Regions from separate parts of the Agrobacterium sp. GW821-FHT02D03 genome, predicted to be linked through region 2. Evidence: riboswitches for the same ligand, from Rfam matches in the RefSeq annotation. Region 2 holds a riboswitch; the other holds the start of a gene.
What was found. Region 2 has a riboswitch for S-adenosylmethionine ahead of metA (homoserine O-acetyltransferase MetA). Riboswitches for the same ligand answer to the same signal wherever they lie in the genome.
Positions count from the first base shown of each region.

Region 1 (15,480 bases), 2.3 Mb from region 2:
CATACGTCTCCTCGCTGTCGGATGATATTATCACCGCCGTGCCGCGCTCGCTTCGCGACGGATCGCTCGGGCTTGGCGCGACGCGCTCCGAGACGGTCAAGAAGGTCATCCTTCCGGCCGCTCTTCCGGGCATCGTCGGGGCGATCCTGATGACCGCTTCCCGCGCCATCGGTGAGACCATGATCGTGGTTCTGGCCGCCGGTGTTGCCGCACGCCTGCAGCTCAACCCCTTCGAGCCGATGACGACGGTGACCGTCAAGATCGTCAGCCAGCTGACCGGTGACCTTGAGTTTACCTCGCCGCAGACGCTTGTTGCCTTTGCGCTTGGCATCACGCTCTTTGCCATCACGCTTTGCCTCAATATCTACGCGCTCTACATCGTGCGCAAATACCGGGAGCAGTATGAATGACCGACGTCGTTACTCCGGGCATCTCCGCCCCTGCCGCAACGAAGAAGGTCCGTCGCGATATCGGCATCAAGCGCCGTTACGCTGCAGAGCGCCGCTTCCGCGCCTATGGTGTCGCCGCGATCTCCTTCGGCCTGCTGTTTCTCTTCCTGCTTCTCTGGTCCGTCATCGGCAAAGGCTACACGGCCTTTCAGCAGACGATGATCACGATCCCGGTCGAGTTTTCGCAGCAGATCATCGATCCGGACAATGTGCGCGCACAGAACCCGTCTAAGCTGATGACGGCGAATTACCCGGTCGTCGCCCGCAACTCGCTTGCCAAGGTGCTCGGCGTTTCGCTGGAGGATCGCACGGCGCTGCGCGCCGTCAACGCACTGATTTCCGATAGCGTCCGCACCCAGCTTCGCGACATCGTCACATCCGATCCGAACGTCATCGGCACAACGCGCACCGTGTCGCTCCTGGCATCCGGCGATGTCGACAGCGCCTTCAAGGGCCAGGTGGATATGTCGGGCGAGGAGCAGAACCGCCGCATCTCCGACCAGCAGGTCGGTTGGATGAACGAACTGGTTGGCAAGGGTGCGCTGGAAAAGAAGTTCAACACCGGCATCTTCTTCAATGGTGCATCCAGCCGTCCTGAAGCCTCCGGTGTCGGCGTCGCGCTCATCGGTTCCTTCTACATGATGCTGATCGTGCTGGTGCTGTCGCTGCCGATCGGAGTTGCCGCTTCCATCTACCTGGAAGAGTTCGCGCCGAAAAACCGCCTGACGGACCTTATCGAGGTCAACATCAACAACCTGGCAGCGGTGCCATCCATCGTTTACGGTCTGCTTGGTCTCTCGGTCTTCATCAACTTCATGGGCCTTCCGCGCTCGGCCTCGCTGGTCGGTGGTCTGGTGCTGACGCTGATGACGCTGCCGACCATCATCATCGCCACGCGCGCTGCCTTGAAAGCTGTGCCACCTTCGATCCGCGCCGCAGCGCTCGGTCTCGGTGCCTCGAAGATGCAGACCATCTTCCATCACGTGCTGCCGCTTGCCATGCCGGGCATCCTGACCGGCACCATCATCGGCCTTGCACACGCGCTTGGCGAAACCGCGCCGCTCCTTCTCATCGGCATGGTGGCCTTCGTGGCGAATTACCCGACGACCCCGCTTGATCCTGCAACGGCCCTGCCGGTTCAGATCTACATGTGGGCCAATGAAGCCGAACGCGCCTTTGTCGAAAGAACATCTGGCGCTATCATCATCCTGCTTATGTTCCTCCTGGTGATGAATGTGGGCGCAATCCTGCTGCGTCGCCGCTTCGAACGGCGCTGGTAAAGCATTTCGAGGAAATGTGGATACCGGTTTTCTGCTCGGAAATGCGATAAGAAGCAAGGGAGAACGGAACAATGAACATGTTGTCGGAAGCAGCAGTTGAAAAGGCGCTGGACAAGAAAATGAATGAAGTTTCCTATAAGATGATCGGCAAGGACGTCTCCGTATATTACGGTGAGAAGCGCGCCCTTTACGATGTGAAGCTCAACGTTCGCGAAAACACGGTGACGGCTCTCATCGGCCCCTCAGGCTGTGGCAAATCCACCTTTCTGCGCACGCTGAACCGCATGAACGATACGATCGATGGTTGCCGCGTCACCGGCGAGATTACGCTCGATGGTGAGGATATCTACGATTCTGCCATCGATGTCGTCGAGCTTCGCGCTCGCGTCGGCATGGTGTTTCAGAAGCCGAACCCATTCCCGAAGTCGATCTACGAAAACATTGCCTACGGCCCGCGCATCCACGGTCTTGCCCGCAACAAGGCGGATATGGACCAGATCGTCGAGTCCGCCCTGCAGAAGGCAGGCCTCTGGAACGAAGCGAAGGACCGCCTGCAAGAATCCGGCACGGGGCTGTCCGGCGGCCAGCAGCAGCGCCTGTGCATCGCACGTGCCATCGCCGTTTCACCGGAAGTCATCCTCATGGATGAGCCATGCTCGGCGCTTGACCCGATCGCGACCGCCAAGGTGGAAGAGTTGATCCACGAGCTTCGTGCCAACTACACCATCGTCATCGTGACACACTCGATGCAGCAGGCCGCTCGCGTTTCGCAGCGTACCGCCATGTTCCACCTCGGCCACCTGGTTGAGGAGAACGATACGGACAAGATGTTCACCAACCCGGATGACCAGCGCACCCAGGACTATATCATGGGTCGTTTCGGCTGATCCTGCTCTTGCTTGCGCATCCCACCGCGCCTGTCGCTTGAGCCACTAAAAAGGCTTGCGACAGGGCGTTTCGAAACTGGAGACTACGAACATGTCGACACATTCCCACATCATGTCCGCCTATGATGAGGAGCTGAAGTTCCTCAGCCGCCGGATCGCCGAAATGGGCGGCTTGGCCGAGCAGATGTGCGCCGATGCCGTGCGCGCACTCGTCAATTCCGATGCGGCCCTGGCACAAAAGGTCATCTCGGACGATACGATCCTCGATCACGCCGAGCGCGAAATCGGCGACAAGGCGATCGTCACCATTGCCAAGCGCCAGCCGATGGCAGCAGACCTTCGCGAAATCATCGGTTCGCTGCGCATTGCCGCAGACCTGGAGCGCGTCGGCGATCTGGGCAAGAACACCGCCAAGCGCGTCATCGCTGTTGCCGGCACCGGCGTTCCGCGCAAACTGGCGCGTGGCCTTGAGCATCTTTCGGAACTGGCGCTTGTGCAGTTGAAGGAAGTGTTGGACGTCTACTCCACGCGGTCAGCGGAAAAGGCCCAGGCCATCCGCGAGCGCGACGAGGAAATCGACGCGATGTACACCTCGCTCTTCCGCGAGCTTTTGACCTACATGATGGAAGATCCGCGCAACATCACCACCTGCACGCATCTTCTGTTCTGTGCCAAGAACATCGAGCGCGTTGGCGACCACGCCACCAACATCGCCGAGACCATCTACTACATGACCACTGGCAGCCAGCCGGAAGGTGAGCGTCCGAAGGACGATAGTTCCAACACGCTCGGCGCTGTGACCGAGTAAGCGACAGATAGGATCTGGAGCCATGGTGCCAAAAATCGCCGTTGTCGAAGATGAGGAGGCGCTGAGCGTCCTCCTCCGTTACAATCTCGAATCCGAAGGCTATGACGTGGACACCATTCCGCGTGGCGACGAGGCGGAGATTCGCCTTCAGGAGCGCACGCCGGATCTTTTGATCCTCGACTGGATGTTGCCGGGCGTCTCCGGCATCGAGCTTTGCCGTCGCCTGCGCATGCGGCCGGAAACCGAACGTCTGCCGATCATCATGCTGACGGCGCGCGGTGAGGAAAGCGAAAGGGTTCGTGGTCTGGCGACGGGCGCGGACGACTATGTCGTGAAGCCCTTCTCCACGCCGGAACTGATGGCGCGCGTTAAAGCGATGCTGCGCCGCGCCAAGCCGGAGGTCCTGTCCTCGGTGCTGAAATGCGGCGATATCGAGCTCGATCGTGAGACGCACCGTGTCCATCGCAAGAGCCGCGAAGTCCGTCTCGGGCCGACCGAATTCCGCCTGCTGGAATTTCTCATGACCTCGCCAGGTCGTGTGTTTTCCCGTTCCCAGCTTCTCGACGGTGTCTGGGGACATGATATCTATGTGGATGAGCGCACGGTGGACGTCCATGTCGGTCGCCTGCGTAAGGCGCTGAATTTCTCCAGCATGCAGGATGTCATTCGCACCGTTCGGGGCGCCGGCTATTCCATGGAAGCCTGATCGGCCTCGGGAGCGCTTTGCTTGAAGGTACAAGCGCTCCTATTCTCGCCGTGTCAGAGAGGGTAGCCCTTGGCTTCCCGGCGTCAGATCAATGTGGACGGAACGGGATATCGCGCGGCGTCTATCTCGTCCTTAGACAACGGGCTGCGGGTCAGCACCTCAGCATAATTGGCTCGAGTTCGAGCGCCATAGCTCTCCTTGATCGCGCCCATCAGTTCGATCTCCTGGTACATCCAGTTCCAGCGCGAATAGTCGTCCGGGCCGGTCGACTGGCGGTCTGCCTTTTCCCGAACCGCAAGCTCGCGATCGCGCACCACTTCTCCCGCCACGATCGACATCAACTGGAAGGCGGCATCGTCCATGTCCTTGGCTTCCCGACGCCAATATTCCTCTCCGCGCTCCTCGCAGATCAGCCAGTAGCTGCCGCGTCGCCATTCGACGTAAACGGTTCCGTCGCCACGTGCGCGGCGCGGGATTGGCGGGAAGGGCGTGTCGACGGCCCCGGCCCATAGCGCCGAGATATAGTCGTGCAGTGTGTCGATCGCGTCCATGATGATAGTCTGGGCGCGATTATTGCTGCAGGCAAGCTTGGATTATTTGGCAAAGCTGGAGACCGCCCAATAAAAAAGCGGACCGAAGCCCGCTTTCTGAATTGGTTCTGAGACAGACCTTACGCCTTGCGGCGTTCGCTGACCGGCTGGTAGGCCATCTTCGCGTGGAACTTGCAGTAGGGCGAGGCTTCAGACGCCTCGCAGCCGCAGAAATGGAAGTCGTCCTTGAGCGGGTCGCCCACCGGCCACTTGCAGGTGCGCTCGGTCAGTTCCGTCAGCGTCAGGCGACGCGAGATCGGGATAACGACATTGTTGGAAGAACGAACATATTCCATGGGCTCGACGGTGTCGATGTCCATGTCTTCCTTGAAAGCGAGGGCACCAGAGCTACGGGCCGGTGCTGGACGGCTGGTCGCAGCGCGGGCCGGAGCCGCATAGCTTGCCGGACGCGGCGCTGCTGCGGGACGCTTGGGCGCAGGACGCGACGTGGCGACCGTGCCGCCGGCCTTGGCGCGACCTGGCAGGTTGAGGCGGTGAACCTTGCCGATGACGGCATTGCGGCTCACACCGCCTAGTTGTGCTGCGATCTGGCTTGCGCTAAGCCCTTCGGACCATAATCTCTTGAGCTTTTCTACTCGTTCGTCCGTCCAGTTCATGCCGCTTCTCCGCTCGTCGCGTTGTTTTCGGGCAGAATCCACCTACTATGCCATGGAGTGAACCACGCGCAGGCCATTCGCCAGATTGTAGGTGACTAGTTCCGCCGCATTGCAGTCTAGTAATTGACGGTTAACCTAATCGTCGGTTGACTCCGTGACAAGAGTCGCAGGAATCATCTGGAATCGATTTTCCGGTTTTCCCCAACTTGCTTCCCCTGTGAGTCAGAAAGGCAACACCTCGGGCCTGCGCGGCAAGCACCTACCAAGGCTTGTAACTGCCCGGAAGTGCCGAGATTTGTTGACATTAGGCGGGGAAGTGACAATAGTGCTCTCGCAATGAAGACAGCATGCAGGCCGCCGCGAGGCGGCATTTTTGATTTTCAGGGCAGGGATAACCCGCGAGCCCTATTGACAGTCGTCTGTCCCGACTTGACGTAAGGAGTGATGTCGCCATGGCCGAAACTGCCCCCAAATCCGGGCCGTTGTTCGATACGTTTTCCAGAGCCCCCCTGCGCTTCGAACGAGGCGAGGGCGTTTGGCTGATCACGGAAAGCGGCGAGCGATATCTCGATTTCGGTGCGGGCGTTGCGGTTACCTCGGTCGGCCATAGCCATCCCCATATGGTTGAATCCCTCAAGGCACAGGTCGAGAAGGTCTGGCATTTGTCCAACCTTTATGAGGTTGCAGGCCAGGAAGTGCTGGCAAAGCGGCTGACGGATGCGACATTCGCCGACAAGGTGTTCTTCACCAACTCCGGTGCGGAGGCGCTGGAATGCGCCATCAAGACGGCACGCCGTTATCAGTACACGCACGGCCATCCGGAAAAATTCCGCATCATCACCTTCGAAGGTGCATTCCATGGCCGCACACTCGCCACCATCGCAGCTGGCGGCCAGGCCAAATATCTCGAGGGCTTCGGCCCCAAGGTGGAAGGCTTCGACCAGGTGCCATTCGGCGATCTCGAAGCGCTGAAGGCGGCGATCGTTCCGGAAACGGCTGCCCTTCTGATCGAGCCGATCCAGGGCGAAGGCGGTATCCGTGTCGTTCAGCCCGAGTTCCTGCGCACGCTGCGGGCGCTCTGCGAAGAGCACGGCCTGCTTTTGATCTTCGACGAAGTGCAGACCGGCGTTGGCCGTACCGGCAAGTTCTTTGCCCATGAGCGCTCGGGCGTCACGCCCGATATCATGGCAGTTGCCAAGGGCATTGGCGGTGGCTTCCCCTTCGGTGCATGCCTCGCAACGGCAGAAGCCGCGTCCGGCATGACAGCAGGCTCGCACGGCACGACCTATGGCGGCAATCCGCTGGCCATGGCAGCCGGCAACGCCGTGCTGGATATCGTTCTGGCCGACGGCTTCATCGAGCATGTGCGCGATGTCGCGCTGATCTTCCGCCAGGGACTGGCGTCGCTGAAGGACCGTTATCCGGATGTGATCGAGGAAATCCGTGGCGAAGGTTTGCTGCTCGGCATCAAGGCGCGGGTTCCATCCGGCGATCTGCTCCAGGCCATGCGCGCGGAGCATCTTCTTGGCGTTCCGGCAGGCGATAACGTGATCCGCCTGCTGCCGCCGCTCGTGGTTACGGCAGAAGAAGCGCGTGATGGGCTTGCGCGCATCGAGAAGGCTGCCGAAGCACTCACCACCAAACTGGCAAAGAGCGCCTGACGAGGCGTATCAGGGCCGGCGTAAAGGGTGGCCCGCATTGATGGGACTGAATTAAAATGGCAAAGCATTTCCTCGATCTTTCGGCCGTCGGCTCGGAAGACCTGCGGCTCATTCTGGAAGACGCCAAGAGCCGAAAGATCGCAACGAAGAACGGAACGGCGGAAAAGCCGCTTGCTGGCAAGATGCTGGCGATGATCTTCGAAAAGCCGTCGACACGCACACGCGTGTCCTTCGATGTCGGCATGCGCCAGCTTGGCGGTGAAACGCTGTTTCTCTCCGGCACCGAAATGCAGCTCGGCCGCGCCGAAACCATTGGCGATACCGCCAAGGTCCTGTCGCGCTACGTTGACGCCATCATGATCCGCACCACCGATCATTCCCGCCTGCTGGAGCTTGCCGAGCACGCCACCGTTCCGGTCATCAACGGCCTGACGGACGAGACGCACCCGTGCCAGATCATGGCCGATATCATGACCTTCGAAGAGCATCGCGGCCCGGTGAAGGGAAAGACCATCGCCTGGACGGGCGATGGCAACAACGTGCTGCATTCGCTGGTCGAGGGCTCCGCCCGCTTCGGCTACAAGATGAACATGGCTGTACCCATGGGTTCGGAGCCGCTCGACAAGTACCTCAACTGGGCCCGCAACAATGGCGGCGAGATCATGCTCTGCCATGACGCCGAACGCGCTGTCGCTGGTTCGGACTGCATCGTCACCGACACCTGGGTTTCCATGAACCAGGAGCACAAGGCGCGCGGCCACAACATCTTCCAGCCCTATCAGGTGAATGAAGCGCTGATGAAGAAAGCCAACAACGAAGCGCTCTTCATGCACTGCCTGCCCGCGCACCGCGGCGAGGAAGTGACCGATGCGGTGATCGACGGTCCGCAGTCGGTTGTGTTCGATGAGGCGGAGAACCGCCTGCACGCGCAAAAGGCCGTGATCGCCTGGTGCATGGGCGTTATCTGAGAGCAGGGCCGAGCTGAGGATGGGGGCTATGCCGGGAGCTTGAATTTCAAGCGCGGCGCCCCATCTTTACGCCAACCAGTGCTGCCGGTTCACGGCGGCGTTTCATCAATCGTTTATCGCGACATTTGGGCCGGGGATGGTTTCGTTTTGCCATTCTCCGCTCTATCTTTGCGAAAACCGGACAAGAGACCTGCTGGTCGCGGCTGAAAGCGTGGCGATCATTTCCTAATTCCGGAAGGCGGGTTCGAAGGAGCAGAACCATGGCGGACGTAACCGTAGAACTGGACGATATGAACTTTGCCGGCGACGACAAGGTCGTCCCCTTTCAGGTGGAAGGGCTCGACGTTCGCGGCCGCGCCGTGCAGGTCGGTCCGTTGCTGAATGCCATTTTGCAACGCCATGATTATCCGCCTGTTGTCGCCCGGCTTCTGGCGGAAGCTTTGGTGCTGACGGCACTGATCGGCACGTCACTCAAATTCTCCGGCAAGCTCACGGTGCAAACCAAGGGCGATGGCCCGGTGGATCTCCTGGTGGCCGATTTTACGGCACCTGAGAACATGCGCGCATATGCCCGCTTCGACGATGAGCGTCTGGCACAGGCGATTGCTGCTGGGCAGACCTCGCCCGAAGAGCTTCTCGGCACCGGCATCCTCGCCTTCACCATCGATCAGGGTGTGGGCATGCAGCCCTATCAGGGCATCGTGCCGTTGGATGGCTCTTCGCTGGAGGAAATCGCCAGCGTGTATTTCCGCCAGTCTGAGCAGTTGCCGACGCGGGTGCGCCTTGGCGTGGCGGAATTCTTCGACCGCGACAGCGAAGGCAAGCCACGTCGTGGCTGGCGTGCGGGCGGCATTATTGCGCAGTTTCTGCCGCAGGCGCCCGAGCGTCTGCGCACCCGTGACCTTCATGGCGGCGATGGCGATGAAAGCTCGTTCGGGGAAGCCGAAGACGATGCCTGGACGGAAGCGGTGGCGTTGATCGACACGGTGGATACGGATGAACTGACCGATCCGCAGGTTCCGGTGGAGCGTTTGCTGTTCCGCCTCTTCCATGAGCAGGGCGTGCGCGTCTACGAGCCTCAGTCGATCATCGACAAATGCAGCTGCTCGCGGGAGAAGATCAAGGGCGTGCTGTCCGGGTTTTCGGCAGAGGAGATCGAGGACAGCCAGGAAGATGGCGTGGTGTCGGTGAGCTGCGAGTTCTGCTCGACGACCTACCGTTACCCGGTCGAAGAACTGTCGGCATAAAGATCAGGAGCGGGGTGAGAGCCCCGCTCAGTTCAGCACGCGGGCAAGCCCTGGGCTGTCCAGCGAGAAGGCGGGGATGTCTACCGTAAAGACCTCGCCCGTGTCCGTTTCCATTTCGTAATGGCCGAACATCATGCCTGACGGCGTGTCCAGGGGGCATCCGGAAGAATATTCGTAGCTGTCGCCTGGTCGCAGATGCGGTTGCTCACCAACGACACCCGGGCCTGAGACCTCGTCCACCACGCCATTCTGATCGGTGATGTGCCAGTAGCGATTGACCAGCGTCACGGCCTGCTTGGAGTTGTTCGTGATCACGACCGTATAGCCCCAGACGTAACGGCTATCGTCCGGGTCCGATTGCTCATCGAGATAATACGGGTCGACGGTGACCTCTATCTCTTTTGTCGATGCACGATACATGTTCGCGACCTTGGCTGTCTCTGCCTCTAGCATTTTATTCTACTACACCGAATGAAGGACGAGAATGTCCGTTGATTGGAGCTGAGTTGTTTGAATGCGTTACGAGGCTAAAGCGTTGCGTATCAGGTTTGTTTCTCCATTCAATACGCACAAAATCGTGAAGAGACAGTAGATAAATCGCTGTTTGTCTAAAATAATGTAGAACGGGCGATCTACGCGTGTCGCGAGCAGAAGATCTGGAAATCGAGAAAGAAATTGCCCGGTGATCGCTCACCGGGCATTTGATATCAGGCAGAAACCTTCGAAAGCGCTGCGGCGAAATCTTCCAGCAGGTCGTCGGTGTCTTCGATCCCGCAGGACAGACGAAGCGTGCCGCCGGAGATGCCGAGTTCGGCGCGCGCCTCATCGGTCAGGTTCTTATGGGTCGTGGTAGCGGGATGGGTGATCAGGCTCTTAGCATCACCAAGATTGTTGGAAATCTTGACGACCTCCAGCGCATTCTGCAGCTTGAACGCCGCTTCCTTGCCGCCCTTCAACTCGAAGCAGACGAGCGTCGAACCGCCCGACATCTGCCGCGCAATGATGTCGGCCTGCGGATGGTCGGCGCGGCCCGGATAGATGACCTTCGCGACCTTGCTTTGGTCCGCCAGGAAATCCGCAATCTTGCCGGCGTTCGCCGTCTGTTGCTTGACGCGCAGCGGCATGGTCTCGATGCCCTTCAGCAATGTCCACGCGTTGAAGGGAGACAGCGCGGGGCCGGTGTGGCGGAAGTAATCCTGAAGTTCTTCCTCGATCCACTTCTTGTCCGACAGCACCACGCCGCCAAGGCAGCGGCCCTGACCATCGATATGCTTGGTGGCGGAATAGACGACGATATGTGCGCCTAGCTCCAGAGGCTTCTGGAAGAGCGGCGTCGCAAACACGTTGTCGACGACGACCTTGGCGCTAATCTGGTTGGCAAGCTTGGCAACGCCTGCAATATCAACCACTTCCAGTGTCGGATTGGTCGGGCTTTCCAGGAAGAACAGCTTGGTGTTCGGCTTGATCGCCGTTTCCCAATTGGCGAGATCGCGGCCATCGACCAGCGTGCATTGGATGCCGTATTTCGGCGCCAGCGTCTCAACCACCCAGCGGCAGGAACCGAAAAGCGCGCGGGCCGCAACGATATGATCGCCGGCTTTCAGCTGGCAGAGAATGGCAGCGCTGACAGCGGCCATGCCGGATGCCGTGGCGCGCGCATCCTCGGCACCTTCCAGCAGGCACATGCGCTTTTCGAACATGTCATTGGTGGGGCTCGCATAGCGCGCATAGATGAAACCGTCGGTCTCTCCCTTGAAGCGCGCTTCTGCCGCTTCCGAGCTTTCATAGACAAAGCCCTGGGTCAGGTAGAGTGCTTCGGACGTTTCACCGTAGGGGGAGCGCAGTGTGCCGCCATGTACGAGTTGAGTTGCCGGGCGCCATTTCTTGCTCATTTGATCACCTTCAAACAAAAAAACCGGTCGCAAAAGCAGACCGGTTCCAAGCACCCGGTCTTTTTAGCCACTTGTTTAACGTGGCTGCAAGCCGACCGGCCAAATCACCACGGGATAAGATTGCCTTACTGCCGTTAACAACTTGCGTCAATGGCCTGCTTTTGATTTTGTCGGCGCGGAACAGGGGCACTGACGATGATGAGAACCACGGGTATTCTGGCCGATGGCGCGATACGGGCGCTGTTTTCTTCCGGCCACCTGAAGAGCGAGCGGGCGCTGGATGGAGACCAGGTGCAGCCGGCAAGCCTTGACCTGCGTCTCGGTGCCAAGGCCTATCGTGTGCGCGCAAGCTTCATGCCTGGCCCGGGCACCAAGGTCATCGAAAAGCTGGACCGCCTGCGTCTGCATGAAATCGATCTCAGCGAAGGCGCCGTGCTGGAAACCGGCTGCGTCTATATCGTACCGCTGATGGAAACGCTGGCGCTGCCCGCCGACATGTCCGCCTCGGCCAACCCGAAGAGCTCCACCGGCCGTCTCGATATCTTCACCCGCGTCATCACCGACCACGCGCAGGAGTTCGACAAGATCCCCGCAGGTTATCAGGGACCGCTTTATCTGGAAGTCAGCCCGCGTACCTTCCCGATCGTCGTGCGCCAGGGTTCGCGCCTGTCGCAGATCCGCTTCCGAATCGGTCATTCGCTTTTGAACGAAGGTGAGTTGCAGGCGCTTCACGAGAGTGAAATCCTCGTCGCCAGCGACACGCCCAACGTATCCGGCGGCGGTATTGCGCTCTCCATCGACCTGAGAGGCTTTGGTGACAGCGGCCTCATCGGTTATCGCGGCAAGCACCACACCGCAGTTGTCGATGTGGACCAGAAGGCAGCCCACGACGTTCTGGATTTCTGGGAGCCGCTCTACGCGCGCGGCCGCGCCGAACTGATCCTCGATCCGGATGAATTCTACATTCTTGTCTCGCGCGAAGCCGTGCATGTGCCACCGCTCTACGCCGCCGAGATGACACCGTTCGATCCCCTGGTCGGCGAGTTCCGCGTCCACTATGCCGGCTTCTTCGACCCCGGCTTCGGCCACGCCAGCGCCGGCGGCACCGGCAGTCGTGCCGTCCTTGAAGTCAGAAGCCACGAGGTGCCCTTCATCCTGGAGCACGGCCAGATCGTCGGCCGCCTTGTCTATGAACATATGCTGGCCAAACCCGAAGGTCTCTACGGCACGGGCCTCGGCTCCAACTATCAGGCCCAGGGCCTAAAGCTCTCCAAGCATTTCCGCGCAGAGTGATCGGCCAGACGCCGCGGTGCGATAGTGGAATGCCTTGCGGCGCGGCTTGACAGCCGCATCGTTCTATCGGAAGTTTTTAAGCGCGCGGGTGTAGCTCAATGGTAGAGCAGCAGCTTCCCAAGCTGAATACGAGGGTTCGATTCCCTTCACCCGCTCCAGCTATCTTGCAAAGGCTATTGTTTTTATTGCGTATTTTTTATCGCACCTGGGATCAGCGTACGGATGTAATGCGCTGAGCGAGCCGTTATTCAGGCGCGATCGTAGGTGAAAGATGTCAGCAAGGACGTGACGAAGTTGCTGGCTTTTTCCTTGACGAGGACTTCCGTCCATTCGTCCGTTCCGCGAAACCTGAGATCCGTCTGGATACTATCGACCGCTGCCATTTCGATGCGCTCGATATGTTGTTTGAAATGCGCTTCGCCCTTGGCCTGGTAAAGATCGCGGATGACCACCCGGAGGATTTCCTGCATCGCGATCTGCCAGGCAGTGTTGGTCGCATTGAGTTCGTTGGTTGTCGTTGACATGCATCCCACCTGTGTTGCTGGATTTCTTGGCTCTCACCGGTGATATCGCGCAAAAGCGCGATGCGGCTTTGCGAAAGCGACATGCGATAAAACGAAGGCGTGAAGCGCAAGGAGCGAGTCTGAACGACCGCGACGCGATTTTAAAGCATGATCCGCGCAAAACTGTGCAGCGGTTCTGCGATAACGACACGCGAGAACAAGGACCTAAAGCGGGTGAGCGAATCTAAAAGATCGCGACACGCTTTAAGACGTGGGACAAGCCGACGGCGTCTTCTTGGTGCGTTTGGTCACCAGAGCGGCCACCGCGGATTTGCGATCGGCCAGTTCTTTTGCAAGGCGGGCTGCCTTTAGTCTGGCTGTTTTCGCATCCCGCGCATCGACGGCTGCTTGCAGTTCATCGACAGCGTGATTTTTTGCGAAGAATGGCGTCTGAAGCTTGCCGAAGGCAAGCTCCGCCTGCTGGCGGGATTTGCTGTGTGTTTGTGTCATGGGGTATTTGCCTCTCCGGCCAAATGCCGAAACGAAAAAGGCCAGGCGCGATGCCTGGCCTCGAATGAAATTGCTCCCGGCAGTGCCAGTACATCCGTGGTCAAAGGGAAGCGGATCTCAATTATGCGGACTGCAGATTGGTCGCAGACATCTTGCCCGACTTGTTGTCGCGCTCGAGCTCGAAGCCAATCTTCTGGCCTTCGACGAGTTCGCGCATTCCTGCACGCTCGACAGCCGAAATGTGAACGAACGCGTCAGCGCCGCCATTGTCAGGCTGAATGAAGCCGAAGCCTTTTGTGGAATTAAACCATTTAACTGTGCCAGTGGTCATAATAAACCCTTTCAAAGCATAGAGTGAAGGACCGCGTAACGGATGCCACGCGGATAAAAACCGACTATTTTTGAAAGAGAAGTTCGCTTAGAGCGCGGTGCCAATCGCGCGGTAGACAAAGCTCGGCAAGCAAAAGATCGATGACCTATCTATAGGGGAGTTCATCACCGTAGTCAACGAAAAGTTTTCAATTTTATCGATGTTCGTCTTTTGGTTGTGCTTTCGGGGGGTTGCGTCACTTTTCTTTCGCACGGATCGAGCGGTCTTGGCGCGGGACCCTTTTCCGATACGCAGCGCTTTCACCTTCATTGATGGGAGGGGAGTTGTCGCGTTCATGTGCTTGTAGCTCTTCACCAACCATGTGCCTCATGACGCGAAACCAGCAAACGTTTCGACTGGAATATTGGCGATGAACGCTTATGGATCGCTAGAACGTAGCTCCCAGGTCTTTCGCGTTTGATATAATCGCAGCCGCCTGGGCCTCGCCTTCGAGCGACCCATATAAAATCTCGACCTTGCCTTCTTTCACACTGCAATAATCGCGGATCCCCACTTTCAGCTGTGTGCGCATGGCGATACCATATCCGCGCTTGCGGTAGTCATTCTCCGTCGCACCGGCGATGCCGACCATCAACACCTTAGCATGCGGATAGGTCTGGCTCCCGAAAGCCCAGTTCTGCGCCCACACGCGGTCGATCCAGCCTTTCAGGATCGCCGGCATGGACCACCACCACACGGGAAAGAAGAGCACAGTGGCATCGTTGCGTTCCACGCGCTCCATCTCTCGTCGAACATCTGCGGCGAAGTCTATGTCCCGGCCGCTCCAATCCGGCTCGTCCTCGGCTTTGAGCACCAGGTCGAAATTCTTAGCCACCAGATCGGCAAACTCGACCTCGTGGCCGTTCGCTTGGACCTCATCGGCAAAAGCGCGCGCCGCTTGATGTGTCAGTGAGTTCTGACGCGGATGGGCGATGACCACCAAAATCTTCATGAGGCGATGTCCTTCATAGTGACCAGACGGCCGCAGGCGGCGCGGTAGCGTTCAAGGACCGTAACCGGTTAAGGCGCTGTCCAGGCGGTCTAGGTATGAAGGGGGGGCCGGCACTTCAATCCTGTCACGACATCGTGCCTCAGCAGAGATCGTTGGAGCAGGGGGCCAGCGCATGCGGCCCCTCGCTCTGTTGGTTGGCCGTTACCGCTTGTTCACCGCATCGGCCAGCTTCAAGGCCCGCTCCAGGGAAGCGGGCTGCTGGTCGGCAAAGCGTTCTGCGCCGATTTCCATGATGAGGGTGGTGTCGGGTAGGAAGGTGAGCTCGGAGAAAATGTCCTCCCAGTCGATATCGCCCCAGCCGATCGGCAGGTGAAGGTCGCCAATGCCGAGTGCGGTGGCTTCTGCGGGGTGGTAGAACTTCTTCATCGTGTAGGGCAGGCCGAAGCTGTCATGCACATGCAGATGGCCGGTGACGGGCGCCATGGCGCGCAGTTCTTCGCGGAAATCCAGACCCTTGAAGGTGGATTCGATATAGGCGTGGCTGAAGTCGATCAGAGCGGCGAGATTGTCGTGGCCTACGGCCTTCACGGTTTCTGCCACTTGCGATGGCGTCTGGCGGTACTGGCCGTCTTCCGTGGTGAAGATGTTTTCCAACACGATGCGCACGCCATAGGTCTTGGCAATCTCGGCCATTTCGAAAAGAGCCTCACGCTCCATCTGGTCGAGATCGCTGCCACTCATGCCATC
Region 1 is NZ_JBWKVN010000001.1:2,715,983-2,731,462, reverse strand. Features, by position in the region: gene pstC (phosphate ABC transporter permease subunit PstC) at 1-410, shown strand, start outside; gene pstA (phosphate ABC transporter permease PstA) at 407-1,729, shown strand; gene pstB (phosphate ABC transporter ATP-binding protein PstB) at 1,801-2,616, shown strand; gene phoU (phosphate signaling complex protein PhoU) at 2,708-3,424, shown strand; gene phoB (phosphate regulon transcriptional regulator PhoB) at 3,447-4,130, shown strand; gene AC07U5_RS12965 (Imm63 family immunity protein) at 4,214-4,681, opposite strand; gene AC07U5_RS12960 (GcrA family cell cycle regulator) at 4,801-5,337, opposite strand; gene AC07U5_RS12955 (aspartate aminotransferase family protein) at 5,790-6,998, shown strand; gene argF (ornithine carbamoyltransferase) at 7,055-7,966, shown strand; gene AC07U5_RS12945 (Hsp33 family molecular chaperone) at 8,227-9,213, shown strand; gene apaG (Co2+/Mg2+ efflux facilitator ApaG/CorD) at 9,241-9,633, opposite strand; gene AC07U5_RS12935 (O-succinylhomoserine sulfhydrylase) at 9,921-11,105, opposite strand; SAM riboswitch at 11,148-11,226, opposite strand; gene AC07U5_RS12930 (2'-deoxycytidine 5'-triphosphate deaminase) at 11,301-12,398, shown strand; tRNA gene AC07U5_RS12925 (tRNA-Gly) at 12,483-12,556, shown strand; gene AC07U5_RS12920 (hypothetical protein) at 12,647-12,922, opposite strand; gene AC07U5_RS12915 (hypothetical protein) at 13,166-13,411, opposite strand; gene AC07U5_RS12910 (cold-shock protein) at 13,533-13,742, opposite strand; gene AC07U5_RS12905 (NAD(P)H oxidoreductase) at 14,170-14,733, opposite strand; gene AC07U5_RS12900 (sugar phosphate isomerase/epimerase family protein) at 14,935-15,480, opposite strand, start outside.
Region 1: another riboswitch for S-adenosylmethionine. It lies ahead of AC07U5_RS12935 (O-succinylhomoserine sulfhydrylase); the one in region 2 lies ahead of metA (homoserine O-acetyltransferase MetA).

Region 2 (15,480 bases):
ACGTCGCCGACACGAAGCTCGCCATTCTTCACCAGGATCGTACCGATGACGAGGATGATCATCATCGACAGCGTCGAGGCCGTGCGGTTCAGCGCGCTGGCGAAAGCCCACCAGTCGAGAACCGGGTACTGGGCGCTCAGCAGGCGCTCGGTGAAGGACTTCAGAGCCTTGGTTTCCGCTTCGATGCGGTTGTAGCTGTGCAGCACCGAGACGTTGCTGATGGAGTCGCTCACATGGGCAAAAACGGTGTGATAGTGCTCCTCGACCGAGGCCTGGCCTTCCTTCGTGCGGTTCATCACCCACTTGCCGATAAACCAGTAGAAAATACCAAGGCCCACCAGCACGAAGCTCAGGCGAACGTCCATCGAGAAGGCAGTCGGGATCAGCAGCGCGACGGCAACGAAAGTTGCCAAATGCGTGCGCATGAATTCGAGCCAGAGGCCGAACAGCGTTTCGCTGGCGCGCAGCAGTGTGTGCAGCGCGTTGGAGGTGCCGCGCTGATGATGCCACGAAAGCGGCATGGAAATGATGCGGCCGAAGGCTTCTGTCAGAAGCGAGGCGCGGCGCCCATGGGCAAGCCGGTCCGCCTCACGCGCCACGGCAACGTAAGCCACTGTATTGAAGAGGCCGAACGCACCCCAAAGAATGAGGATGTTGGTTGGAACGGACCCTGTCGACAGCGCATCGATGATCTTGCCGAACAAAACCGGCTCAGCGATGGTGATTGCCGCAAGAATAACGTTTGCAACAACGACGATCGTGACCCGCCATTTGTTGGTTGCAAGGTAGCGCAGGGCGCGCGTGTAAACTTGAAACAGTGTCAATTTCCAAATCCCGTCTTCATGTCAGTCCTGCCCTTTGGGGCGAAACCCTTACCTTCAACGACAAGGGCGATTGCGGGCTATGCAAGCAGTTGTTTTATCGCTCTTTCTACATGAATGGGCGCTTAACGCCGGGGCTTTTGAAGCGAGACTCGAAAAAAATCGCGTTCTGCACGATCTGAATATTTTGGATTGTCAAATCGGTCTATTTCGCGGAAAAGTTTTAGTGCATGACACGTTGCTTGATTACAAATTTGCCGCGTTCGAACCTGGCTGCTAAGGGGTGCGAAAGACATACCCCCTGCAAGGTTCGTGGTCTTTTTTATTGCCAGGATCTATTTTGAGATGCAGACCCTATTTACGTTCCTGGATACCCATGCAGAGCCAATGGGTCTGGATGAATTTCTCTCTTCTTTCCAGCAGGTTATAAGCCAGTACGGGTTTGACTATTATCGTATTTTCCGACGCGCCGTCCGGCGGGCCGCGGTCAAGGATGTGGTGCTGGCGCAGCAGCAGCCCGAGGGTTGGTCGGCGATTTACGACGCGAAGAAGTATAGGGAGGTCGATCCCATCGAGCGATCGCTCTGTCTGTTGCAAAAGCCGGTGAGGTGGCGGGATGCAGTGTGCCTTCTTCCGCAGGCGACGCATCGCAAACGTGCGGCGAAACTTTTTCAGGATGCGGCTCGGCATGGATTGCGGGAAGGCTATGCTTTTCCAATTCACGGGCGCAACGGCATGCTGGGTGGCGTTGTTATCAGCGGCCTTGGCTGCCATCTGACGGAACGTGAACTGGCGATCTTCGATGCGGTCATGCGTGTCACGTTCTGGCGTGTTGCGGATTTGACCGGACACTCGGAAGATTTGCTTTCCTCTCCGGATCTTTCGGTGGCGCAGCTGACGCGCCGGGAGCGCGATGTGCTGACGCTACTGGCGCTCGGCAACACATCGCCGGAGATCGGCAAGGCCCTTTCGATCACCAGTCATACGGTGGATTGGTACCTCAGCGGTATCCAGCGCAAGCTTGGTGCGCGAAACCGCCAGCATGTCGTGGCGCTTGCGTTTCGCTGCGGCTTGATTGGTTGACGCATTCAGACGCGCGGACCAGAACCGGGATGATGAAAATCGTCCTTTCCAACATGCGGTTTTGCTGCTTAATTCCGCGGTGCAGCATGTTGGAGTGCTCATAAGGTTCTTGGGAGGCCGTTTTGAAGATATCGAAAATTCTCGTTGCCAATCGTTCGGAGATCGCAATCCGCGTATTTCGCGCCGCCAACGAGCTCGGTATAAAAACGGTCGCCATCTGGGCGGAAGAGGACAAGTTGTCCCTCCATCGCTTCAAGGCGGATGAAAGCTACCAGGTCGGACGCGGTCCGCATCTTGCCAAGGATATGGGTCCGATCGAGAGCTATCTGTCGATCGAGGAAGTGATCCGCGTCGCTAAGCTCTCGGGCGCTGACGCCATCCACCCAGGCTATGGCCTGCTGTCGGAAAGCCCTGAATTTGTCGACGCCTGCGATGCCGCCGGCATTACCTTCATCGGCCCGCGCCCGGCAACCATGCGCCAGCTAGGCAACAAGGTGGCCGCCCGCAATCTGGCGATTTCGGTTGGTGTGCCGGTTGTTCCGGCGACCGAGCCTCTGCCAGATGATCTTGCGCAAGTGGAACGCATGGCCGAGGAGATCGGCTACCCGGTGATGCTGAAAGCCTCCTGGGGCGGCGGCGGTCGCGGCATGCGCGCCATTCGCAAAAAGGAAGATCTGGCGCGCGAAGTCACCGAAGCCAAGCGCGAAGCCAAGGCGGCCTTCGGCAAGGACGAAGTCTATCTGGAAAAGCTGGTGGAACGCGCCCGCCACGTGGAAAGCCAGATCCTTGGCGACACGCATGGCAATGTCGTCCATCTCTTCGAGCGTGACTGCTCCATCCAGCGGCGTAACCAGAAGGTGGTTGAGCGCGCGCCAGCGCCCTACCTGTCGGAATCGCAGCGCCAGGAGCTTGCCAATTATTCGCTGAAGATCGCAGCCGCGACGAATTACATCGGCGCCGGCACGGTCGAGTATCTGATGGACGCCGATACCGGCAAGTTCTACTTCATCGAGGTCAATCCGCGCATCCAGGTGGAGCACACGGTAACCGAAGTCGTCACCGGCATCGATATCGTCAAGGCGCAAATCCACATTCTCGAGGGTGCAGCCATCGGCACGCCCGAATCCGGCGTGCCTGAGCAGAAGGACATCCGTCTCAACGGTCACGCGCTTCAGTGCCGCATCACCACGGAAGATCCCGAGCACAATTTCATTCCCGATTACGGTCGCATCACGGCCTATCGTTCGGCCTCGGGCTTCGGCATTCGTCTGGATGGCGGCACGTCCTATAGCGGCGCCGTCATCACCCGCTATTACGATCCGCTGCTCGTCAAGGTTACTGCATGGGCGCCAAAGCCGGATGAGGCGATCAGCCGTATGGACCGCGCGCTGCGCGAATTCCGCATCCGCGGCGTGGCGACCAACCTCACCTTCCTGGAAGCGATCATCGGTCATGAAAGCTTCCGCAACAACACCTACACGACACGCTTCATCGACTCGACGCCGGAGCTCTTCGCCCAGGTAAAGCGTCAGGACCGCGCCACCAAGCTTCTGACCTATCTCGCCGACGTCACCGTCAACGGTCACCCGGAAACCAAGGGTCGCGCCACGCCGTCCGACAAGGCCGTCAAGCCTGTCGTGCCCTATATCGAAGCACCGACGCCGGACGGTACGAAGCAGTTGCTGGACAGTTTGGGTCCGAAGGGTTTTGCCGACTGGATGCGCAACGAAAAGCGCGTCCTCGTCACCGACACCACCATGCGCGATGGTCACCAGTCGCTTCTGGCGACGCGCGTTCGCACCCATGACATCGCCCGCGTGGCAAGCGTCTATGCCAAGGCGCTGCCGCAGCTTCTGTCGCTGGAGTGCTGGGGCGGTGCGACCTTCGACGTCTCCATGCGCTTCCTGACCGAAGACCCGTGGGAGCGTCTGGCGCTGATCCGCGAAGGCGCGCCGAATCTGCTTCTGCAGATGCTTCTGCGCGGCGCCAATGGCGTCGGCTACAAGAACTACCCGGACAACGTCGTCAAATATTTCGTCCGTCAGGCGGCAAAGGGTGGGGTCGATCTCTTCCGCGTCTTCGACTGCCTGAACTGGGTCGAAAACATGCGCGTCTCGATGGATGCGATCGCCGAGGAGAACAAGCTTTGCGAGGCGACGATCTGCTACACGGGCGACCTGCTGAATTCGGCGCGGCCGAAATACGATCTCAAATATTACACCAATCTTGCGGCTGAGCTTGAAAAGGCCGGCGCCCATATCATCGCCGTCAAGGACATGGCGGGTCTTCTGAAGCCTGCCGCCGCGAAGGTTCTGTTCAAGGCCCTGCGTGAAGCAACCGGCCTTCCGATCCATTTCCACACGCATGATACGTCGGGCATTGCTGCCGCCACCGTGCTCGCCGCAGTCGACGCGGGCGTGGATGCCGTGGATGCGGCGATGGATGCCTTCTCCGGCACCACCTCTCAGCCCTGCCTTGGTTCGATCGTCGAGGCGTTGTCCGGTTCGGAACGCGACACCGGTCTCGATGCGGAGTGGATCCGTCGCATCTCCTTCTACTGGGAAGCGGTGCGCAACCAGTATGTGGCCTTCGAAAGCGATCTCAAGGGCCCGGCATCCGAAGTCTATCTGCACGAAATGCCAGGCGGCCAGTTCACCAACCTCAAGGAACAGGCGCGGTCCCTCGGTCTTGAAAGCCGTTGGCATGAGGTGGCGCAGGCCTATGCCGATGCCAACAAGATGTTCGGCGATATCGTCAAGGTCACGCCATCCTCCAAGGTGGTCGGCGACATGGCGCTGATGATGGTCAGCCAGGATCTGACGGTGGCCGATGTCGAAAACCCGGAAAGGGAAGTTTCCTTCCCGGACTCGGTCGTCTCCATGCTCAAGGGCGATCTCGGCCAATCGCCGGGCGGCTGGCCTGAAGCGCTGCAGAAGAAGGCCTTGAAGGGCGAGAAGCCGTATACGGTTCGTCCCGGCTCGCTTCTGGAAGATGCCGACCTCGATGCGGAGCGCAAGGCGATCGAAACCAAGCTGGAGCGTCCGGTCGATGATTTCGAGTTTGCCTCCTATCTGATGTATCCGAAGGTCTTTACCGATTTCGCGCTCGCTTCGGAAACCTACGGGCCGGTCTCGGTGCTGCCGACCCATGCTTACTTCTACGGCATGGAAGACGGCGAGGAGTTGTTTGCCGATATCGAACGCGGCAAGACCCTCGTCATCGTCAACCAGGCGTCTTCGGGTGTCGACGACAAGGGCATGGTCACCATCTTCTTTGAGATCAACGGCCAGCCGCGCCGCATCAAGGTGCCGAACCGTGCCCATGGTGCCAGTGGCTCGGCTGCCCGCCGCAAGGCAGAGCCGGGGAACGCCGCCCATGTCGGCGCGCCGATGCCGGGCGTTATCTCCCGCGTCTTCGCCAATGCCGGCCAGGATGTGAAGGCGGGCGACGTTCTGGTCTCCATCGAAGCGATGAAGATGGAAACGGCACTGCATGCCGAGCGGGACGGCAAAATCGCCGAAGTCCTCGTACGGCCAAGTGACCAGATCGACGCCAAGGATCTGCTGGTCGTCTACGCCGAGTAACGAAGCGACATCAAGTGTTACGAGAATGCCCGCCACCGTGCGGGCATTTCCGCTTGTGGATAAGCCCTTTGGCATATATGCGTGTTTGTGCACGATTTCACATGTTGGTGCCGAATGTCCAAAATCGACCACTTCGTCAGCGAGCGTCAGACGCTGATCTTCGCCGAGTTGCAGAGCAAGGGCCGCGTTCTTGCGCAGGATCTCGCCCAGGCTTTCGATGTCTCGGAAGACACGATCCGGCGCGATCTTCGCGATATGGCAGGGCGTGGCCTTTGCGAGCGCGTCTATGGCGGGGCCCTGATATCCGGTGGCAAGACGGTGCCGCTCAGCCACCGCGTGACGGATATGCAGGACCGCAAGGATGTGCTCGGCCGGGCGGCGGCGGCGTGCATCGCATCGAAAATGACGATCTTTCTCGACGCCGGCTCCACCAATCTTGCCATCGCCCGTCACCTGCCGAAGGGCGCGGGGCTGACCGTCATCACCAATACGCCGGTGATCGCGGCGGAACTGTCCGGCCGCGCCGATCTGGAGCTGATCGTGGTCGGCGGGCGAATTGATCCCGCCGTCGGTGCCGCCATCGATACAATGGCGATCTCTCAGCTGGAGGATATGCGACCCGACCTCTGCATCCTCGGTGTCTGCGGCATGACGGCTGATGGCGGGCTGTCCGCCGATATCTATCAGGACGCGACCTTCAAGCGGCTGGCCTGCAAGGCGAGTGCGAGAACCTTGGCGGCGATCACCACCGAGAAGCTTGGTATGGGCGCGGCCTTCCATGTGGCGGCGCTCAGCCCCGATCTCACCCTTGTTCTGGAAGGCGATGCGGATGAGGCTTTCGTTCGCGATCTCCGGAGACAAAATCTCGACATTCATCTTGCCGGGCGTGACGCCCGTGCCTCATCCCATCCGCATTCACCGAAGGACCAGCTCGCATGACCGGCTCCCCGATGTCCGTCTCCACCGCCCGCACCCCCTATATGACGAAAAACCGCTTCGGCGTCTCTTTGCTGTTCCTGATGAACGGCTTCATGATGGGCTCCTGGGCGCCGATGATTCCCGAATTTGCCAAGCGCCTTTCGCTGAGTGAGGCTGAGCTTGGGCTTGTCATTCTCGTCTTTGGTCTTGGCTCGCTGTCCTGCATGCCGGTTGCCGGTTCGCAGATCGCCCGCATCGGGTCGCGCTCCGTGACGCTCTTCTGCGCCGCCATCTTCGTGCCGACACTGCTTCTCATCACTCTCTCCAACACCGTCTGGGCGGGCGTCATCACTGTCTTTCTTTTCGGCGGTCTGACGGGCGCCATGGATGTGGCGATGAATGCCAATGCCGTTGCGGTGGAGCGCGGCATGCTGCGTGCCATCATGTCGTCATGCCACGCCTTCTGGAGCCTTGGCGGACTGATTGGCGCGGGCCTTGGCGGTCTGCTCATCACCAAGATCGGCATTTATGGCCATGCCGTTGCGCTCACCATCATCGCTGCAGCCCTTCTTGCGGTTGCCTGGCCGCGCGTCATGGTGGATCGTCCGCACCCTGAAGAAGAACGGCCAAAGGGTGGCTTGCCGCTTACACCGCTGCCCTGGATCATCGGCCTCATGGCGCTGTTTTCCATGGTGCCAGAGGGTGCGGTCCTCGATTGGGGGGCGCTCTATCTGCGCAACGAGCTTGGCGCATCGGTTGCCGTTTCGGGCTTTGCTTTCGCGGCCTTCTCGCTGACCATGGCGGTCATGCGCTTTGCGGGCGACCTGGTGCGCGAGCGTCTCGGCGCCGTGCGCACCTTGCAAGTCTGCTCGGCCCTGTCGATCATCGGTCTTCTGATTGCGGGTGCTGCCGGAAACGCCTTCATTGCCATTATCGGCTTTGCCATTGCCGGTATCGGCATCTCCAACATGGTGCCGATTGCTTTTTCCGCTGCCGGCAACATGCCGGGGCTGGCGCCTGGCATCGGCCTCTCCGTTGTGACAACCATGGGCTATTCCGGCATTCTGGTCGCGCCCTCGGCCATTGGCTTCATTGCCGAACATACCGGGCTTGCGACCGTGTTCCTCTTCATTCCGCTTCTGCACGTGGTCGTGCTGCTGCTCTCCAGGCTTGCTCGTCATGCCGACGGGGCTAGCGGTCACTGAGCCACGCCAATCATTCCGGCCGTCCGGAGCGCTTGCAATCGCTAAGGAAGCGCTCTCGTTTTGGGTCGGGTGTGAGACGGGCTCGAATTTCGCCACGATTGCGGTAAAATAAAGCAGGGCGCGCAAAAGTGTGAAGCGGTTTTGCGATAACGCCATGCGAACAAGAAGACCGTAAAGTGTGAGAGCGAAGCGACACGCTTTGACAGTTGACTGCTTCGATGTTGACAAGGCGCCCGCCTTGATCCACCTGAATGATGACCCTCACCGCAGTTGCAGAGACCATGATGAACGCACACGCCGATTACGATCCGAAGCCCCGCCGCGCCTCCGTTGCCGTCGATGTCGGTGGCGTGATCGTCGGTGGCGGTGCGCCGGTCGTGGTGCAATCCATGACCAATACGGACACGGCCGATATCGATGCGACGGTCCAGCAGGTTGCAGCCCTTCATCGCGCGGGCTCGGAGATCGTCCGCATCACCGTGGATCGGGATGAGAGCGCTGCCGCCGTTCCGAAAATCCGCGACCGCCTGTTGCGGCTTGGCATGGATGTGCCGCTCGTCGGTGACTTTCACTATATCGGCCACAAGTTGCTCGCCGATCATCCGGCCTGTGCCGAGGCTCTGGCGAAATACCGCATCAATCCCGGCAATGTCGGCTTCAAGGACAAGAAGGACAAGCAGTTCGGCGACATCATCGAGATGGCGATCCGCTACGACAAGCCGGTGCGCATCGGCGTCAACTGGGGTTCGCTCGATCAGGAACTGCTGACGAGCCTCATGGACAAGAACAAGGATGCCGGTTTTCCGCTATCCGCCCGTCAGGTCACGCGCGAAGCCATCGTCCAGTCGGCGCTGATTTCCGCCGAGCTTGCCGAAGAGATCGGCCTGCCGCGCAACCGTATCATTCTTTCCGCCAAGGTCAGCCAGGTTCAGGATCTGATCGCGGTCTATTCGATGCTGTCGGAGCGCTCCGACCACGCGCTGCATCTCGGCCTTACCGAAGCCGGCATGGGTTCCAAGGGCATCGTCGCCTCGTCGGCTGCCATGGGTTATGTGCTGCAGCAGGGCATTGGCGATACGATCCGGGTGTCGCTGACACCAGAGCCGAATGGCGATCGCACCCGCGAAGTGCAGGTGGCGCAGGAACTGTTGCAGGTCATGGGCTTTCGCCAGTTTATTCCCGTGGTTGCCGCCTGTCCGGGATGCGGGCGCACGACGTCGACCGTCTTCCAGGAACTGGCGCAGAACATCCAGAACGATATTCGCAAGAACATGCCGGTCTGGCGTGAGAAATATCCAGGCGTCGAAGCGCTGAACGTTGCCGTCATGGGCTGCATCGTCAACGGACCGGGCGAAAGCAAGCATGCCGATATCGGCATTTCGCTGCCGGGAACCGGCGAGAGCCCTTCCGCACCCGTCTTTATCGATGGCGAAAAGGCGTTGACCTTGCGCGGTCCGAACATCGCCTCGGACTTCGAGGCGCTTGTCATCGACTATATCGAAAAACGTTTTGGCCAAAAGGACGCGGCGGAGTGAGTCTCGACCGTGAAAATGCCCGAATCGCTGTGTCTTACCTCCCGAAACTCACGGAGCAATGATTTCCAATGATCAAGAAGTTTGCTGTTCTTGCGCTTGCCGCAACTTACCTTTCCGCCTGCACCACGACCGACCCCTACACGGGTGAGCAGAAGGTCTCCAACATGGCGGGCGGTGCAGGGCTTGGCGCGCTGGCCGGTGCGGTTGGCGGTCTGGCGATCGGCGGCGGCAACAAGGGCCGCAACGCGCTGATCGGTGCTGGTATCGGCGCGCTCGCCGGCGGGGCGATCGGCGGCTATATGGACAATCAGGAAGCCGAGCTTCGCCAGCAGTTGCAGGGTACCGGCGTCTCTGTCACGCGCCGTGGCGACAGCATCGTGCTCAACATGCCGTCCAACATCACCTTTGCGACGGACCAGGATCAGGTGATCCCTCCATTCTACCCGACGCTGAATTCGGTCGCGATCGTTCTGAACAAGTTCAACAAGACCTATATCGACGTCAACGGCTTCACCGACTCCACCGGCAGCCTGAACCACAATCAGCTCCTGTCGCAGCGCCGCGCCGCCTCGGTTGCCAACTACCTCGCAAGCCAGGGTGTCGATCAGCGCCGCATGTCCACCATGGGCTTCGGCCCGTCGCAGCCGGTGGCATCCAACGCCACGCCGGATGGCCGCGCCCAGAACCGCCGCGTGGAAGTGCTGATCTCGCCGCTGACACAGAACGGCTAAGACGCAATCGCGCCTATCGAATTTTAGAAAAGGGCTGCTTTGGCGGCCCTTTTTGTTGTCGGGGTGAAGATGTGGGGCAGGCGTGATAGACGCTTACGTCTTCAGCTCTTTCGCTCGGCAATAAAGCGTGCTGCTTCTACGAGGATCTCTGCCTTGTCGCCATAGGGGGCAAGCAGGTTTGCGGCATCGCGCACCTGCTCCTGCAGCTTGGCGCGTGCCCAGTCTTCGCCACGCAGTGCCACGAGCGTGCCTTTGCCGCGGGCAGCATCCTTGCCGGTCGCCTTGCCCATCGTGGCGGCGTCGGAGGTGAGATCGAGGAGATCGTCGGCAAGCTGGAAGGCGAGGCCGATCTTTTCTCCGAAGCTGCGAAGCGTCTGGCGGTGAGAGGCATCGTTTCCGGCAATGATGGCGCCGGCCTCACAGGCAAAGCGCAGCAGCGCACCGGTCTTCATCGCCTGCAATGTCACGATGCCCGGTTCGTCCGGTGCCTGTTTTTCTGCCGCCAGATCGAGCGCCTGACCGCCGGCCATGCCGCCAATGCCTGCGGCGCGTGCCAGTGCGAGCACGAGGGCTGTCTTTTGATCGCCTGTCAGCGGCGTTTCCGGGCTTGCGATGATGTCGAAGGCAAGGGTGAGCAGGCTATCGCCCGCAAGGATCGCGGTCGCCTCGTCGAACTTCTTGTGCACTGTCGGCTGGCCGCGACGCAGGTCGTCATCATCCATGGCGGGAAGATCATCATGCACCAGCGAATAGCAGTGGAGGCATTCGAGTGCGGCGCCCACACGCTGGGCCGCAGCCTCGTTGCCGCCGAGCAGCCGTGCCGTCTCAATCACGAGGAAAGGCCGCAGGCGCTTGCCGCCATTCAGCACGCCATGGCGCATGGCGTCCAGCAGGTTTGCGGGCCGTGCGATCTCGTCGTCGCCGACTGCGCCCGTCAGAAGCTCTGCCAGCAGTTTTTCCGTGCTCGCCGCGTTGTCTCGCAGCCGTGTCTCGAATGTCATGGCGCCGCTTCCTTCCATCTCGCGGCTGTTTGGCATGGGGGAAAAGGGCTGGCAAATGTTTTGTTGAAGGGGTGCGGAACTTCACCATCGTGAGTAGCCTTGATGGTGCGAGCGGAATATGAAAGGCTTGATCTGAACGAGCGGGGACGGGATGTGAGCAGTACGCCGGAAAGCGAGAGGGAGTACGAAGCGCTTCCCGAGGAGGAAAGCAGGCCGAAGTTGGATATCAAGAACCTCGCCAAACGCGTCGGCATGTTCGTGCTGGCGCTGTTGATCCTGCCGTATCTGCTGATCCCTCTCTATGCGCTTCCCTTCATTCGTCCCGTCTCGACGCTGATGCTTGCCGATCTGGTGACCTTCCAGGGCTACGATCGGCAATGGGTGCCGCTGGAGGATATTTCTCCCCGCCTCATCCAGTCGGTGATGATGTCGGAAGACGGCCAGTTCTGTTTCCACCATGGCGTCGACTGGAACCAGATGCAGGATGTCGTCAACGACGCGCTGGAAGGCGAGGCGACACGTGGCGCCAGCACCATTCCTATGCAGACGGCCAAGAACCTGTTTCTGTGGAATGGGCGATCGCTCATCCGCAAGGGAATGGAGCTTCCGCTTGCGCTGGTCTCCGACTTCGTCTGGTCGAAAAAGCGGATGATGGAGATCTATCTCAATATCGCAGAATGGGGACCGGGCATCTACGGCATCGAGGCTGCCGCGCAATACCATTTCAAGGTACCAGCCTCCAAGCTCACCTCCCGCCAGGCTGCACTTCTGGCCGTATCCTTGCCAAACCCGATCGATCGCAATGCCAGCAAGCCCGGCCGCGGCATGCAGCGTCTTGCGGGGTTGATCGAGCGCCGGGCCAGAGGCTCCGGCGCTTATGTGGGCTGCGTGCTGGACTGACCTGCTTCAGCCCTTCGTGAAGATGTAATCCGTTTCCTGCCGCAGCGTTTCGCCGGGGCGAAGGATCGCCTTGGGGAAGCCTTCGTGATTGACGGCGTCCGGCCAGATCTGGGTTTCCAGGCAGAAGCCGGCAAAGGGGCCATAGTGGCGGCCATCGTGGCCGGGAACGGCGGTGTTCAGCTTGAAGCCGGAATAGAACTGCACGCCGGGTTCTGTGGTGTGGACTTCCAGCGAGATGCCGGAGGCCGGTGCGCGCACATGCGCCACCTTGCGCTTGGCCACACGCTCTGCCGAAAGGCAGAAATTGTGGTCGTAAAGCACCTGTTCGCCCTTGTCATCCTTCAGGCTCATCGGCGTCGGCTGGCACAGATCGAACACCGTTCCCGATACAGGGCGAATGTCGCCGGTCGGGATCTGGCGCTCATCGGTCGGCAGATAGTGATCGGCGGCGATTTCGATCTCGTGGTCGAGCGCGGTTTCGGCGCCGTCGAGATTGAAATAGGAATGCTGGCAGACGTTGGCGATGGTCGGCAGATCGGTCGTCGTTTCATAGAGAACCGAAAGAACGCCGCCTTCGCGGATGGTGTAGGTTGCCGTCATCGTGCAGTTGCCGGGATAGCCGGCGCGACCGTTCGGATCGATGATCTGCAGAATGACATGGCTTGGCCCGTGTTCCATGATCAGCCAGTTGCGCTTGCCCGTGCCGTCGCTGCCGCCATGAAGATGGCTGACGCCCTTTTCGTTGAGCTCCAGCTGATAGTCCTTGCCGTCGATCGAGAATGTGCCGCCGCCGATGCGGTTGGCGTTTCGGCCAGGCGTCGCACCAAAGTAGGAAGAGTATTTAGGGTAGTCATCAAAGGCGTCGAAGCCGAGCACCAGCGGCGGCTGATGACCCTCAAGGCGCAGATCCTGAATGACCGCACCCCAGGTCATCACCTTGGCCGTCAGGCCGCCGGCGGAAATCGTCACCCGCTCGACCTTCTCGCCGGTGGCCGTAATGCCGAAATTCTCCCGTGCGCCTGCTTCGCTCATCCCGAATTCTCCCTGTCGCTTGCGATTTGCGCCGGACGTTGCGTCATTTTGGCGTCTGGCGCAACGCCGGAATGTCAAATTCTTGGAGGCTCCTGATCAGCGGGTTGTCGTGCCGATCTCGGCCAGTTCGTAAGGTGTGGTCTGGTAGATCTCGTTGATCCAGTTGCCGAAGAACAGATGGGCATGGCTGCGCCAGCGGTTGAGCGGGGTAAGCGCCGGGTCGTTATGCGGGAAGTAGTCATGCGGCAGCTTGATCGGCACGCCGGAATTCACGTCGCGGAAATATTCGTCTCCCAGCGAGGTGGAGTCATATTCCACGTGGTTGAACATGTAGAGCCGCTTGCCGCGCTTCTCATGCACCAGGCACACGCCCATCTCCTCGGACTCCATCAGGATTTCGAGGTCGGGATGCTTCTCGATATCGGCGCGGCGCACTTCCGTCCAGCGGGACACCGGCACCTGGAAGTCGTCGGAAAAACCATTGAGGTAGATGGAGGCCGGGCAGAGATTGCGGTGGCGATAGACGCCGAAGGCCTTCTCCTTCAATTCGTGCTTCGGCACGCCGTGGAAGTGATAGATCGCCGCCATCGCACCCCAGCAAACATTCAGCGTCGAATGGACATTGGTCTCCGTCCAGTCGAAGATTTTCTGCATTTCGTCCCAATACGTCACGTCTTCATAAGCCAGCGTTTCCACCGGCGCGCCGGTAATGATGAAGCCGTCGAACTTGCGGTGACGCACCTCTTCCCACGTCTCGTAGAAGGAGAGCAGATGTTCTTCCGGCGTGTTCTTGGCGCGGTGTCCGCCGATGCGCACCAGCGACAGCTCCACCTGCAGCGGCGAAGCGCCGACGAGCCGGGCCATCTGGATTTCGGTCTTGATCTTGTTCGGCATGAGATTGAGAAGCCCGATCTGGAGCGGGCGGATATCCTGACGGATCGCCATGGTCTCGGTCATCACCCGCACGCCCTCATTCACGAGGGTTTCGAAGGCGGGCAGCGTATCGGGAATCTTGATGGGCATCGCGAACTCTCACGTCCAAAAACAAAAAAACCGGCAGCGAAATCGCGACCGGTCCTCGGAAATTGCCTGTTTCCTCGACCCTTTAGCGACTTCTTTAAAGTGGCTGCAAGCCGGTCGGCAAATCACCACTGGGGGCTGTCATAATCCCGTCCGGCCGAAAAATCAATATCGCCGCCCTCTGCAGCGTTTCCGCCTTTCCTTGGGACAAGGTTTCGCGATAAGGCAGGGCATGAGATCGGATCATTTCACCATTCTGCTGGGCGGCGATATCGCGGTTACGGATCGCCTGCAAAAGGCGGTCGCCGGATCGCGCGTGATTGCCGCCGATAGCGGTATGAAACATGCTGGGCCGCTCGGGCTCACCCCTGAGCTCTGGGTGGGCGATTTCGATTCCGCCGATGCGGCGCTTGTCGACGAATGGCCGGATGTGCCGCAACAGCCCTTTCCCGCTGCCAAGGGCGAAACGGATGGCGAGATCGCCGTTTCCGAGGCTTTGGCGCGTGGCGCGAAGCTTCTGACGCTGGTCGGCGCGCTTGCCGGCGAACGTTCCGACCATGCGCAGTTTCATTTGCTCTATGCTGTGGCGCTGGCCGAACGCGGGTTTGAGGTGGTGCTGACGTCTGGTGAGGAAGAAGCTTATCCGCTGCTTGCCGGCGCGTTGGCGCTCGATCTGCCGCGCGGCTCGCTGTTTTCGGTTGCCGGTTTTACTGCCCTTTCGGGCCTCGATATCGAGAATGCCCGTTATCCCCTCAATGATTTTGCGCTTGCCTTCGGCTCGTCGCGCACTATGTCCAACGTGGCTGAGGGCGAAATTCGCCTTCGCCTCAAAAGCGGCAAGGCGATCGTGCTTGCCCGTCCCTACGATCTGACCGGAGCCTGATGCCTTGGCACCCCCCATTCTGAAACTCGACGATATCAAGCTGACATTTGGCGTGACGCCACTTCTGGATGGCGCCAACCTGCAGGTGGAGCCGGGCGATCGTATCTGCCTCGTCGGTCGAAACGGGTCGGGCAAATCGACGCTGATGAAGATCGCCGCCGGTCTTGTCGAAGCGCAGTCCGGCGAGGTCTTTCGTCATCCCTCCGCGACAATCCGCTACCTGGAGCAGGCGCCGGATTTTGGCGCCTATGACACCGTGCAGGCCTATGCCGAATCCGGTCTTGGACCCGGCGACGATCCCTATCGGGTCAGCTATCTGCTGGAACATCTGGGTCTGACCGGCCAGGAAAATCCATCGAGCCTTTCCGGTGGCGAAGCGCGTCGTGCGGCACTTGCCCGCGTCATGGCGCCTGAGCCGGACATCCTGATGCTGGACGAGCCGACCAACCATCTGGATCTTCCGACCATCGAATGGCTGGAAAGCGAATTGCAGCAGACGCGAAGCGCGCTTGTGCTCATCTCGCACGACCGTCGCTTCCTGGAGAAGGTTTCGACCGCCACCGTCTGGCTCGATCGCGGCCAGTCGCGTCGTCTCAGCCGTGGCTTTGGCTACTTCGAGGAATGGCGCGACAAGGTGCTGGAAGAGGAAGAACTGGAGCAGCACAAGCTCGGCAAGGCGATCGAGCGCGAAGAGCACTGGATGCGCTATGGCGTGACGGCACGCCGCAAGCGCAACATGCGCCGCGTGGGAGAATTGCGTGACATGC
Region 2 is NZ_JBWKVN010000001.1:379,933-395,412, forward strand. Features, by position in the region: gene AC07U5_RS01745 (glucan ABC transporter ATP-binding protein/ permease) at 1-824, opposite strand, end outside; gene AC07U5_RS01750 (helix-turn-helix transcriptional regulator) at 1,167-1,904, shown strand; gene pyc (pyruvate carboxylase) at 2,027-5,488, shown strand; gene AC07U5_RS01760 (DeoR/GlpR family DNA-binding transcription regulator) at 5,603-6,427, shown strand; gene AC07U5_RS01765 (MFS transporter) at 6,424-7,611, shown strand; gene ispG (flavodoxin-dependent (E)-4-hydroxy-3-methylbut-2-enyl-diphosphate synthase) at 7,896-9,146, shown strand; gene AC07U5_RS01775 (YiaD family glycine zipper/OmpA-like lipoprotein) at 9,215-9,877, shown strand; gene AC07U5_RS01780 (polyprenyl synthetase family protein) at 9,979-10,878, opposite strand; gene mtgA (monofunctional biosynthetic peptidoglycan transglycosylase) at 11,131-11,778, shown strand; gene AC07U5_RS01790 (aldose epimerase family protein) at 11,785-12,810, opposite strand; gene metA (homoserine O-acetyltransferase MetA) at 12,907-13,833, opposite strand; SAM riboswitch at 13,896-13,972, opposite strand; gene AC07U5_RS01800 (thiamine diphosphokinase) at 14,063-14,713, shown strand; gene AC07U5_RS01805 (ABC-F family ATP-binding cassette domain-containing protein) at 14,718-15,480, shown strand, end outside.